Regions from separate parts of the Agarivorans aestuarii genome, predicted to be linked through region 3. Evidence: predicted binding sites of a transcription regulator. Region 3 holds the regulator's gene; each other region holds the start of a gene.
What was found. Region 3 encodes FliA, which starts transcription of late flagellar genes. Its sites were predicted from a motif close to CTAAAGNTNNNNNNNNNNNNGCCGATA; they were not measured.

Region 1: the regulator FliA is predicted to act here: its motif matches at 2,845-2,871, upstream of K5609_RS13000 (flagellin N-terminal helical domain-containing protein).
Region 2: the regulator FliA is predicted to act here: its motif matches at 2,187-2,213, upstream of K5609_RS02070 (DUF5610 domain-containing protein).

The regions. Positions count from the first base shown of each region.
Region 1 covers NZ_AP023033.1:2,798,609-2,802,968, reverse strand. Annotated here, with positions in the region: gene flgK (flagellar hook-associated protein FlgK) at 1-1,520, shown strand, start outside; gene flgL (flagellar hook-associated protein FlgL) at 1,527-2,738, shown strand; gene K5609_RS13000 (flagellin N-terminal helical domain-containing protein) at 2,952-3,776, shown strand; gene K5609_RS12995 (flagellin N-terminal helical domain-containing protein) at 4,333-4,360, shown strand, end outside.
Region 2 covers NZ_AP023033.1:431,943-436,302, reverse strand. Annotated here, with positions in the region: gene K5609_RS02075 (TonB-dependent receptor domain-containing protein) at 1-659, opposite strand, end outside; cobalamin riboswitch at 697-922, opposite strand; gene K5609_RS02070 (DUF5610 domain-containing protein) at 979-2,154, opposite strand; gene trmA (tRNA (uridine(54)-C5)-methyltransferase TrmA) at 2,301-3,404, shown strand; gene K5609_RS02060 (YHS domain-containing (seleno)protein) at 3,503-3,961, shown strand; gene K5609_RS02055 (DUF1422 family protein) at 3,979-4,317, opposite strand; gene fabR (HTH-type transcriptional repressor FabR) at 4,327-4,360, opposite strand, start outside.
Region 3 covers NZ_AP023033.1:2,912,770-2,917,129, reverse strand. Annotated here, with positions in the region: gene flhA (flagellar biosynthesis protein FlhA) at 1-96, shown strand, start outside; gene flhF (flagellar biosynthesis GTPase FlhF) at 134-1,561, shown strand; gene K5609_RS13560 (MinD/ParA family protein) at 1,551-2,444, shown strand; gene K5609_RS13555 (RNA polymerase sigma factor FliA) at 2,437-3,156, shown strand; gene cheY (chemotaxis response regulator CheY) at 3,284-3,667, shown strand; gene K5609_RS13545 (protein phosphatase CheZ) at 3,681-4,360, shown strand, end outside.

The sequences.
Region 1 (4,360 bases), 110 kb from region 3:
GCCAAGACATTGTGGAAAAAGCTGACGAAGCCAATGCACTAATTTCCAACATAGCTGAGATTAACAAAGAAATTGTGGCTGCTGGTGGTAGTCCGCTGGACGGTAATAATGCAATCTTGTCCGACAAACGCGATCAAGCGATTAAAGACTTGGCCGAGTTAATTGATATTAACACCATCGTTCAAGACGATGGCTCTACACTGGTATTTATGCGCTCAGGGCAAGCCTTGGTGCTGCAAGATGACCATACTAAGCTAGCGATTGTTGATGGTGACCCAGATAGTACTCAAAAAGAGATGACACTTAGCTTGGCAGGCTCTACACGGATAATTGGACGTGAGGATATTGGCGGCACCATTGGTGGTTTGATGGAGTACCGTAAAACCACTTTGGATACTAGCCGTAACCAATTAGGTCAATTGTCGATTGCGATGACAGATGCTTTCAATACTCAAAACAGATTGGGTATGGACTTAAATGGTGATATTGGGGGTGATATTTTCACCTTGCCTACGTTTAACGGAAAAGAATTTTCAACTAACACCACCGCTGGCACCATTAGTGGAAGTTTTATTGCTGGCAGTGGCAGTGAAGTAACGCCCTATGACTACCGTGTGACTTTTACCTCAGCGACAACCTTTGAATTACAGCGTTATGATGGCGACCAACCCATTGAAGCGGCTATTGCAGGAACAATCCCACCTACCAACTTTCAACTTGATGGTATGGATTGGGATTTCTCATCTGGCCCCTTTGCTGCTGGTGATCGGCACCTTATCCAACCGGTGCGAGATGCGGCAGCCTCTATGACGGTAAGCATGAGTCAGCCTGAGAAATTGGCGTTAGCTTCACCTATACGGGTTGAGCGTGAGCTTAATAATCGCGGAAACGCAACAGTTTCCATTGACTCCATTTATGATACCGATCCTGCTACCTCCAATTTTACCTTGCCAGGTGGGTATGATGTTAATGGTCCAGCCGAAGTGCGTATTAACGCAACCGGTGATTACGAAATCTATAACGGATTAGGCGCATTAATGGCAACAGCTCCTGCTGCTACTGCCGGCCAACAAATATTTGCTAACGCAGTGCCCGCGCTAACACCGGGTTATGAAATGAATATTGACGGTGATGTGCAAGAGGGGGATGTATTCACCATGGGTTACAATACCGATGGTTTTAATGATAACTACAATGCTCTACGTTTAATTGACTTGCAGCAGGAAGACTTAGTACGTAAAAGCTTAGCCACCGGTGGCGACAACAAAATGACGATGAATGATGCTTATGCCAGTGTGGTTAGTTTTGTTGGTGGTAAGACGAGCGAGGCGAGGGTGTCGGCATCGGCTGCTAACTCCTTACTAGAGCAAAGTACCCAGCGTCATAACTCTATATCCGGTGTTAATTTAGATGAAGAGGCGTCTAATTTGATTCGCTTCCAGCAAGCTTACGCTGCCTCTGCTCAAGTGATTAGTGCCGCGCAAGAAACCTTTCAAACTCTATTAAGCTCAGTGAGGTAATAAACTATGCGAGTTTCCAGTATTAACTTGTATCAAAACTCACTAAATGGAGTACTCAACTCTCAGCAGCAAGTTGAGAAGATGAACCAACACCTTATCACTAATAAGAAGTTGCTAACCGCTGCTGACGGTCCTTCGGACATGAGTAAAACCATGTTTTTGACTACGGAAATAACCTTAACTGAGCAGCACTTAAAGAATGGTACTCTGTTGGAAAATGCTCTTAACTTCGAAGAGTCTACCCTGGACGGGATGATCAATGCCATGCAGCGAGCGCGAGTATTGGGGGTTCAGTCTGGTGATGGTATTAATGGCGACACTGAACGAGCTTCGCTCGCACAGGAGTTACGTCAGATCCAAAACCAAATGCTAGATTTTATGAATAGTCAAAACGCTGATGGTAGCTATGTCTTTTCGGGCTTTCAAACTCAGAAAAAGCCTTACGTATTTGATGGTACAGATTATAACTACCAAGGCGATGCGGGTGTAAATGAATTAAAAGTATCTTCTTCAGTATATATTCAAAGTAATGATACTGGGCAAGAAGTGTTTGATAATGTATTTAAGCGTTTTGTTACGAATGACTTAACTGCAAATATATCTACAACAATTAATGACCAGAAAGCTTATGACAGTTTCCATAAGCTAAACTATGACCCTATCACTCCGGCTAATAATACTTATCAGGTACAAACTACTGCAGGTGTACCCGATACCTATGAGGTCTTAGATAATACTGGTACCTCATTAGTACCTCCTGTTATGGGGAATTACACACCTGGTGAAGCAATTAACTTTAACGGAATTGATGTTACGGTTACTGGCGCTGCACCATCAACTGAGCAATTTGAACTAGCACCTCCCGAAAAAGATAATGTATTGAATATGTTGAGTGATTTTATCATTGCATTAGAAGATACTTCCTTGCCGCAAGGGGACTACGTAGAAGCGCAAAGTGACTTCTTGGTAGGTCTTGATAACGCTTTAGAAAGCGTAAACTTAACCCTGGGCTCTATAGGTGCAAGAGGTAACTCCTTAGAGTCTGTAAGGAATGCATCCTCGTCTATGGACATCATCAACCAGCAATCAAGGGCCTCCATTAGCGAAGTTGATTTCGCCGAAGCGGTTAGTAACCTGCAGAAAGCCGAGCTTGCTCTAAATACTTCTTATTCCTCGTATAGCCGTATTAGCCAATTATCTTTATTTAATTACCTATAAATCTAAAGTTTTAATTCTTTCTGCCGTTATAAAGGTTGCTTCAATATTGAAGCAACCTTTTTTCTTTTGATGCTTTTATAGCTTAAAAATAAAATTTAAATAATTGCTAAAGAATATTGAAGTGCTGCCGTTATATAGGTTAAGTCAGAAACATAAAATAACTGACAACTAATAAAACCTATAAATGGTTAAGATATAGATAGGAGAAATATCATGGCTTTATACGTAAATACTAATGTGTCATCTATTAACGCCCAGCGTCAACTTACACAGTCTGGCTGGTCATTAGATACTTCATTCCAACGTTTATCATCTGGTTTGCGTATTAATAGTGCAAAGGACGATGCCGCTGGTCTTCAAATTTCAAACCGTATGACTTCGCAAATTCAAGGTCTGGATCGTGCTGTAATGAATGCTCAAGATGGTATTTCATTAGCGCAAACAGCTGAAGGCGCGATGGATGAAATTACTAACTCTTTACAGCGTATCCGAGTATTAGCCATCCAATCGCAAGATGGTATTAACAACTCAGACGACCGTATCGCATTGCAGCAAGAGGTTTCTCAACTTAAAGCTGAAATGAGCCGAATTGCTACAACCACTCAATTTGGTGGTGTGAATGTACTAGATGGTACTTTCTCGGCGAGCTTCTTAGTTGGTGCAAATGCCGGTCAGAATATCAGCGTAAACATCTCTCGCTCAGGTGGTTGGGGTACATCAGGTCTTGGCTTGGGTGCCTTGTCGGTATCGACTGTAGGTGGTGCAAGCGCAGCTATGACAGCTATTGATTCTGCAATTAAGCAAATTGATGGTAAACGTGCAGAGCTTGGTGCGGTACAAAACCGATTCCAGTCAACCATTCGTAACTTGTCTAACATTTCTGAAAATGTAACCGCGGCACGTTCACGAATTAAAGATACTGACTTTGCCAAAGAGACTGCTGAACTAACGCGTAACCAGATTATTCAGCAAACGTCGACAACCATCTTGGCTCAAGCAAACCAACGTCCTCAGGCTGCACTGTCTCTACTTGGATAATGAAAAAAGAAAGGACGGTGGGGGTTCAATCCACCGTCCTCAGACTGCAGTAGCGCTATTAGTACTCTTAGGAGGCTCAATTCCATACCAATAATAAGTAGCGCTTTAGTTTCGCTCTCAATCTCCTATCGTTTCGAGCGATACGGTCAAGTGATGCATACTCACTTGGCCTTTTTTTCGCAGCGGTTCAGGCTGCGAATGTAATAAAGCAATGTACGTGCCAATAATTATCGGCAATAATTTGGCGTCTAATTATTGCTCAGTCAGCGTAAATATACCGTTTTTTCACTGAGTTCAGAAGTTTTTTCTAGGGCTTAAAGCCAGTGTTTACAAGGCTTGCCGTAAATGCGGCAAAAAAATTCCGCTTTTTTCCTCTTTTTTTCTAAAGCTTTTTCCTCCATTGCCGCTAACTAATATGAAGTTATTAAAACTTTGGTCCATTTCAAAGTTGTCTTGGTTTACGGTTCATAGACCAGGGGTTCAACAACTAACAAATGGTTTTGGTCGTCCTGACACAGTTCAATCAGGATGAACAATTTCTTAGGAGGCTCAAAATATGGCATTAGTTGTCAACACCAATGTGT
Region 2 (4,360 bases), 2.2 Mb from region 3:
GTGGCTTTATACCCATAGTTTTCGTCTAAGTTATCCTGCGGGCGAATGTCATAGCCATCACTCTTATCAGCACTCAATACAAGGTTGTATTGAGTTGATTCACCCAATAGACCACTTGCTCGGCCCGCAATCTTACCGCTGTTTTCACTACCAACCGCAGCTTTCAATCCAGCGTACTCACTACCAAATTCAGGTCGAGTGATAATATTAATTACGCCACCTACGGCATCTGCCCCATAAATGGACGCTCGAGCACCGCGAATAATTTCAATACGCTCAACAAATTCTAAAGGCAATAAAGATAACTGAGCACCGCCATTAGTTGCAGTATTTACCTTTACACCATCAATAAGAAATAGAGACTGAGTGGAGCTAGTACCACGAATGAATACGCTCTCGCTGTGACCTTTACCACCGTTGCGGGTAACACTTATACCAACTTGCTGGCTTAGCACATCAATAATGTCTTGGGCGCCGCTGCTTTCAATTTCGCTACGACTAACCACAGTAAGCGGTGCAATCACACTGGCTTCGGTTTGTTCCATGCGGTTAGCGGTAACAACCATAGTAGCTGGCTGTTCTGTTTGGGGTGTTTGCTGGGTTTCTTGGGCATAGCCAAAAGCTGGCGCTACTGCGGCCAGTAATATGAACTTCTTCATCGATGTAATCCTAATCGTCGCGTAGTACTTTGCTGTTATAAGCATGTGCGATGTGGCAGGTATTCGGACTTAGAGGCATATTACTTGTACTACGGCTGCGACTTCCCGTTTGGCGATACAAACAGTGTCTGGAGATCCTTGGAAAAGGCCAATCCTTGAGCTTTCGTTCCTCATTACCGCTGCGCGTCAGTTCCGGATTTGCACCAGATTCCCTATTAAGCTTGAGTATTTAATACACAAGCACCACAGCGGGCGAGATTATAAGCGAGGCTTAATGTGATTAATAGCACAAAAAGCCTGCTAATTAGCCAACATGAAATTAACTAATATTGTCGGCTGCGTTGTTTGGAGTGGAAGGAGAAGTGTTGAACATCGCCAATGCTTCCGCCATTCGGTCGGCAAACCCTTTAAAGCGTTCTACATCTGCTTGCTTATCTTGCTCTTCGCTAGGGCTAGAAATAGGCAGTATTCCAGCCAACAAAGTTTCGGTAGCCGATTCAGGTTGCGCAAACAAGGCGCTTACCTTGGCTTGAATATCTTGCCAAGAACTCAAGAATTCACTTAAATCTGGCACCAGTTCAGAGCCGCCAGAGGCTTTATCATTAGCTTGTTGATAGGCCTGAGTAACCGCTACGCTTTGTTGCTGTTGAAAATTAACCGCAAAACCCACTAACTGTTGCTCGTCAAAACCAATGCTTAAGGCTTGATCAAAGGCTTTATCTAAGTCGCCGGAGAAAAACTGTTGGCCAACTTCATCAACTTGTTTAATTAAATCGGCAATGGCGGCTAGCTCATCATCATTAAGATCGCCTTCTACCGAAAAGCTAAACTGCTGCTGAGAAGCAAAAGAGGCCTGAATGGATGAGCCTGACTCGCTATAACTTGCCGCCAGTTGCGAGCCGTAACTAATGGTTACTTTGTCGCCTTCGGCAGTTTCAAGTTCCATTGATGCGGATTGAGAACTGGACATTGCAAGCTGACTATAAAGAGGTGCAGATTGAATTTGATAATCCCCCTCTTCAATTTTCTCTAGCCCTTCTTGAATGAGGTCATAGCTCTTATCTATCCCTTTTTCTAGATCTTCATTAAGAATACCAGCATCACTCAGCTCTTCGCGGGCGCCTTCAAAACCTATATCAACGCCCTTGCGTGCCTGCGCCATCATCTCGGCTAATTTATCTTCAGACATTCCCGACTGCTTAGCACTATGTAACGAACTTGCGACAAAGTTAAGCACGTTTCTAGCGACTTCCTCGGCATCAAACACACTCACTTGCTGTGGTTTAGGGAGGCTAACTCCACCACTGGCCATTGATAAGGTGTGTTTTTCGATTGAGCTTAGCAACACGTGGCTAGCCACTGCGCCTTGCTGATTAAAGCTAGCCTTGTCATCAGCTAGGTTATTGCGTTTCTCAATCGCCGGTGCCGATTGCTGCAACAGGCGCTCGGCATACTGTTGCACGGGGGTTTTGCCCACGCCATTCAGTTCGTTCATAAAGCCTCCACGGATTCACCCTAGTCACAGCTTATCGGCGACCAAAATTAAAACTTTAGAAATATTATCACTATTATTGTAGATAAACTGGACAAGCAAGCCACGCACCTTTAAATTGCGCTGCTTGCTAGAACAGAGGAACGGCCATGAGCGCTATTGCATACTACCCAGAACAGTACCAACAACTATTGGCCGACAAAGTGGCAAAACGCTTAGAGCAGTTTGCCGAATTCACGCCTCCTCAACCTAGTGTATTTGCATCACCGACTAAACATTACCGAATGCGCGCTGAGTTTAGGGTGTGGCACGAAGGTGACGATCTCTTCTACATCATGTTTGATCAGCAAACCAAACAAAAATTTAGAGTAGACAGCTTTCCTCCGGCTAGCGAAATCATTAATCAGCTAATGCCAATTTTAGTTGAGCGGCTAAAACCAAACCCGCTGCTACGCCACAAACTGTTTCAAGTGGATTTTTTATCTACTTTAAGTGGCGAAGTGATAGTAAGCATGCTCTACCACAAGTCTATCGACGAGGCATGGCGCGTAGAAACCGAAAAACTAAAAGCTGAGCTAAGCAAGCAGTTTTCCATACAGTTAATTGGTCGCTCACGTAAACAAAAAATGTGTTTAGACCAAGATAGAGTAGATGAAGTACTTACAGTTAATGGTGAAAAACTTATTTACCAGCAAATAGAAAACAGCTTCACTCAACCTAACGCAATAGTAAATCAACATATGTTGGAATGGGCGCAACACGCCACCAGCGATAGCCAAGGTGATTTGCTAGAATTGTATTGCGGCAACGGTAACTTCTCATTGGCGCTGGCTAAAAACTTTAATCGAGTATTAGCCACTGAAATTGCCAAGCCTTCGGTGCAAGCGGCCCAATACAATATTAAGCATAACAACATCGACAACGTTAAAATCATTCGCTTGTCGGCAGAAGAGTTTACTCAAGCCATGTTAGGTGAACGCGAGTTTCGCCGCTTGCAAGAAGCCGATGTTGATTTAAGCAGCTACCAATGCGACACCATTTTGGTTGATCCACCTCGCGCGGGCTTAGACGATGCAACCCTAGGCATGGTGCAAGCTTACGACAATATCGTGTATATCTCTTGTAACCCTAACACCCTATACAACAACTTAAGCGAACTAAGCCGTACCCATAAAATCAGCCACTGGGCACTGTTCGATCAGTTTCCTTACACCGATCACATCGAAGTAGGCATGTATCTGCAACGTCGCTAGTTAAAGCCGCGTTAACTAACGCGACTTTTTATTATTTGAAATAGTGCTCAGCTAAGCACGGTCTCCATTCATAGCTTACTCTGCATCTAGGGAAAATTATGAAACGGATTATTTTTGCCACCACTTGCTTGATACTCAGTTTAAGCAGCTTTGCCAATGAGCCAGTAAGCACCAGCTTTTGGAGTGACAAGGCCATAGGCGGAATCGATGTCACCAGTTACCAGCTCGCTCAAGATCAGGGTAATCGCTACATTCAGCAAGGCAATAAAAAGTACACAGTGAGGTGGAAAGAGGCTGATTGGCAATTTGCTAGCCAGCAAAGCGCCGACAAGTTTGCAGCTAAGCCAGAAGCTTACCAGCCTAAATATAACGGGTTTTGCGCTAATGCTCTGTCTTTAGGCGAGGGCTTAATTGCAACCGATGGCCAAGTTTGGGAGTTTTTTGATAGCCAACTGCACCTATTCTTTGCGGAAAAAGGTCGCAAGCGCTGGTTAGAAGGAGATTGGAAAGCCTACCAACAACAGGCAGATTTAGCTTGGCAGCAGGCTTTACAATAATCTAGCATTCTAAATGCTTAGCGTTTAAAACCGCCTAACTTAAACATCAGCCATAAGCCAATAAACAGACAGATGATTAGCAATACTAAGTTGCTGCCAATGTCGGGAAATTGAGCACGCAACATGGCCGAATAACCCAGCGCACCCAGTAAAAAGGCGGCAACACTCATTAAGGGAGAATCTTCACTTAAGTCTTTTTCAGTATATAAGTGGTACAACTGCATAATGGCCAAAACAAAGGCAATAATTGGAAACACCGAAAACCTTAGCTCAGGCACCGTAAACAAGGCCAAGCTAGCGTTACCACATAAACCTGCAATAAAAGCTAACAATAGTAGCGATTTTCTTACCTTCATATTCACCTCTTAACTTAAGGCTTCCGAGCGATTGTAAAGTGCC
Region 3 (4,360 bases):
TTTGTTAAAACAGCAATGCCTGCATTAAGGGTTCTGTCTTACCAAGAAGTGCCAGAAGATAAACAAATACGAATTGTGAGTTCAGTAGGGCAGTAGCCTCAGCGGATTAGCAAAAGGAAGGTGAACAGTGAAAATGAAACGCTTTTTTGCAAAAGATATGCGAACAGCACTAGCCGAAGTGAAGGAAACACTAGGCAGTGATGCGGTTATCATGTCCAACAAAAAGGTGACTGGTGGCATAGAAATTGTTGCTGCGGTCGAACCTTCCAGTACTAAACAAGCTGTGTCTAAAAGCGATAGAGAATTGCCTGAAGACAGCGTCAAATTGTCGTCTATGAATGCTGGCACAGCCAAAAAGGCGCCAACAAAACAGCACCCTAGTCATGATTTTGACGAAAATGCCAGTTTGAAAGATAACCTAACCAACTTTATGCAGCGCCATCAAAAGCGTCAGAAAGAAAACTTGCAACAGTCTCAGCAAAAACAGCAACAACAGCGACCTCGCACTGTTCAAGCTCCACGCTCTTTAGCTCAACAACAAGGTTGGGCGCAGCAAGGCTCTTTATCCAGCAAACCAAGTAATACCTCACTTGGCGGCCAGCCAGCAAGCCCTGCATCCGCTGCAGCAGGTAACGAAGTCGGCGAGCTTAAGAAAGAAATGGCTGCGATGCGTAAACTGCTTGAGCATCAAGTCTCTGGATTAATGTGGCAGGAAGTTGAACGTCAAGAGCCGGTGCGAGCGATGTTAATTAAACAATTGCAACTAGTTGGTTTTGATGAAGATATGGCAGACCAAATCGCTGGATATATCCCTGAAGAACTGGGTGTTCAAGAAGGTTGGCAGCATTTACGTGAACTATTAGTTAATCAACTGCCGGTTGGCCAGGACGAGATTTTATTAAAGGGTGGAGCAATTGCCTTGCTTGGCCCAACAGGCGTAGGCAAAACTACCACCATTGCTAAGTTAGCCGCACAGTTTGCGATGCGCCATGGCGCCGAAAGTGTGGCGATGATTACTACCGACACCTACCGTATTGGCGCCCATGAGCAACTTGCCACTTATGGCAAAATCATGGGCTGTGCAGTTCGAGTCGCCAACGATGAAGAAGAGCTTTCACAGTTGCTTTATCAGTTTAAAGACAAAAAATTAGTGCTTATTGATACCGCAGGCATGAGCCAACGTGATCTTCGCTTACACGAGCAATTAGATAAGTTAGTAAAAAACAGCCGGGTGAATATTCGCAACTACTTGGTAATGTCGGCCAATGCGCAGCGTCGGGTAATTGAAGAAACTGTGAACCAATTTCAGCGAATTCCTTTAGCTGGTACCATACTTACCAAATTAGATGAAAGCTTGGCATTAGGCGAAGTGTTAAATGTAACCTTGCGCCATGCCTTACCAATAAGTTACGTTACTCACGGCCAACAAGTGCCTGAAGATATTGCGGTAGCTGCGCCTACCCAACTAATTGAACAAGCATTATCGGTTATCGATAAGCAAAGCCAGCAACATTTCTGGTTTAGTGAAACCGAACAACAAAAGGTTTCAGATGTATTCTAAAGACAATGAATTTGACCAAGCTAGCGGCTTAAGAATGATGCAACAAAAAAACAATGTAAAAGTCATCGCTGTAACGGGCGGCAAAGGGGGCGTAGGTAAAACTAACGTTACTCTTAACATGGGCATAGCCATGGCTGCGCAAGGTAAGCGCGTAATGGTGCTAGATGCCGACTTAGGCCTAGCAAATGTAGATGTGCTGCTTGGTTTACGTGTGACCAAAAACTTATCTCATGTTTTGTCCGGCGAGTGCACCTTAGATGAAGTATTAGTTAAAGGGCCTAATGGGATTTTAATCGCGCCGGCTACTTCTGGTACTCAATCAATGGTGGAGCTCAGTCCTGCGGAACACGCTGGGCTTATTCGTGCTTTTAGCAGCATGAAAACACCCATTGATGTATTGCTGGTTGACACCGCAGCGGGTATCTCCGACATGGTGTTAAGCTTTGCCAAAGCCTCTCAAGACATTCTAGTGGTGGTGTGTGATGAGCCAACCTCTATTACCGATGCTTATGCGCTAATAAAGCTGCTTTCAAACCAGCACGGTGTATACAAATTTAAAGTGGTAGCAAACATGGTGCGAAGTTTACGCGAAGGCCAAGAGCTGTTTGCTAAGCTTACGCGAGTAACCGATCGTTTCTTGGATGCTACACTCGAACTAGTATCTTGTATTCCTTATGACAATAACGTGCGCTTAGCCGTGAGAAAGCAGCGAGTAGTGGTAGAGGCCTATCCAAAGTCTCCTGCATCTTTGGCGTTTCGCTCGTTAGCAAGCAAGGGTTCTACTTGGCCTATTCCTGAACAAGCAGGTGGACATTTAGAATTTTTCATCGAGAACCTTCTCGAATTTGGACAACGTAAAAATAGAGAACAGCTTAGTGAATAAAGTTGCCGCTTATGCCAGCGCTAATGACACTAATGTTTTGGTGGAGCGCCATGCAAACTTGGTCAAACGGATAGCCCATCACCTAATGGCTAGGCTTCCGGCTAGCGTGATTGTTGATGACTTGATCCAATCAGGAATGATTGGCTTAATCGAAGCCGCGCGTAACTTTGATGGTTCAAAAGGCGCCAGCTTCGAAACCTACGCCGGCATTCGCATTCGTGGCTCTATGCTTGACGAAATTCGTCGAGGCGATTGGGTGCCGCGTTCGGTGCACAAAAACAGCCGCGCCATCAGTGACGCAATCGCTGAGGTTGAGAAAGAAAAAAACGGTGACGCAAAAGACGCCGAGGTTGCAGCAAAGCTTGGGGTAAGCCTGAGCGAATACCATTCAATGTTGTCTGATGTAAATTGCGGACGCATTTTAGGTATCGACGACCTAGGTGTCAGTGAAGACGTTATATCAAGTGAAGAAAGCCGAGAGCTAAACCGACCCTTTGAAGGTTTTGCTAACCAACGCTTTCAGCAATCTCTTGCCGAGTGCATTAAAGGCCTTCCAGAGAGAGAGGCACTGGTTTTGTCCCTCTATTATGATGAAGAACTTAACCTAAAAGAAATTGGTGAAGTATTGAGCGTAAGCGAGTCCCGAGTCAGTCAAATTCATAGTCAAGCGCTTGCTCGAGTTAAAACTCGAATGCGAGATTGGACACAATAGAGAAATTCATCCTTACATTTCTTGTAAAAGATGGACTAAAATTGTGTTTATTAAGGCATAATATCTATATTACATAAATTTTTGGCCTAATTAGTGGCTTGTAAAACATCCTGTTGGGGGACGTACCTTGGATAAAAATATGAAAATTCTGGTTGTTGATGATTTTTCAACGATGAGAAGGATTATTAAAAACCTACTTAGAGATCTTGGTTTCAACAATACTCATGAAGCCGATGACGGAAATACCGCATTACCTATGCTTAAAGGCGGCGATTTCGAATTTGTGGTAACTGATTGGAACATGCCTGGAATGGAAGGCATTGATCTATTGAAAAATATTCGTGCCGACGAAAGTTTGTCTCACCTACCTGTTTTAATGGTAACTGCCGAAGCAAAACGTGAACAGATCATTGAAGCTGCTCAAGCCGGCGTAAATGGATATATTGTTAAACCTTTCACTGCAGCCACGCTAAAAGAGAAGCTAGATAAGATTTTCGAAAGACTACAATAAGAAAGGAAGATGCGTGAGCACAGATACTCCGATTATTTCATTAGCCGACGCCAAATCTTTGGTTGCGCTACTTGAAGAAGGAAATGTCGCCGAGGCGAATCAACTTGTTAGTGAGCTTTGTGCTCCAAAAGCTAATCTGCTATTTGATAAGGTTGGGCAGCTCACTCGTCAGCTTCATGACTCTTTAAATGAATTTAAACTCGATATTCGAATTAACGAGTTAGCTAATCAAGAAATACCAGACGCTAAAGAGCGGTTAAACTATGTGATAGAGATGACCGATCAAGCAGCCAATAAAACCATGGACGCAGTAGAGTCTGGCCTTCCAATTGCCGATCAATTAACTAACGAAATCAACAGTATCATGCCTATATGGCAAAGTTTGATGGAACGAAGAATTGAAATCGGCCAATTTAAGGCGCTATGTCACCAAATCGATATTTTCCTTAATAGTTCTTCAGCAAATGCCGATAAACTACGTAGCATGTTAACCGAAATATTGATGGCTCAAGATTTCCAAGATTTAACCGGTCAGATGATTCGTAAGGTAATCACCTTGGTGCAAGAGGTGGAAGAAAGCTTGGTTGAAATGCTTACCTTGTTTGGAAATGAAAACGTCGAAGTAGTAGAAAATAATAAAGTGACTAAATCTGCTATTGAAGCCGAAGGGCCAATATTAAATAAAGAGCAAAG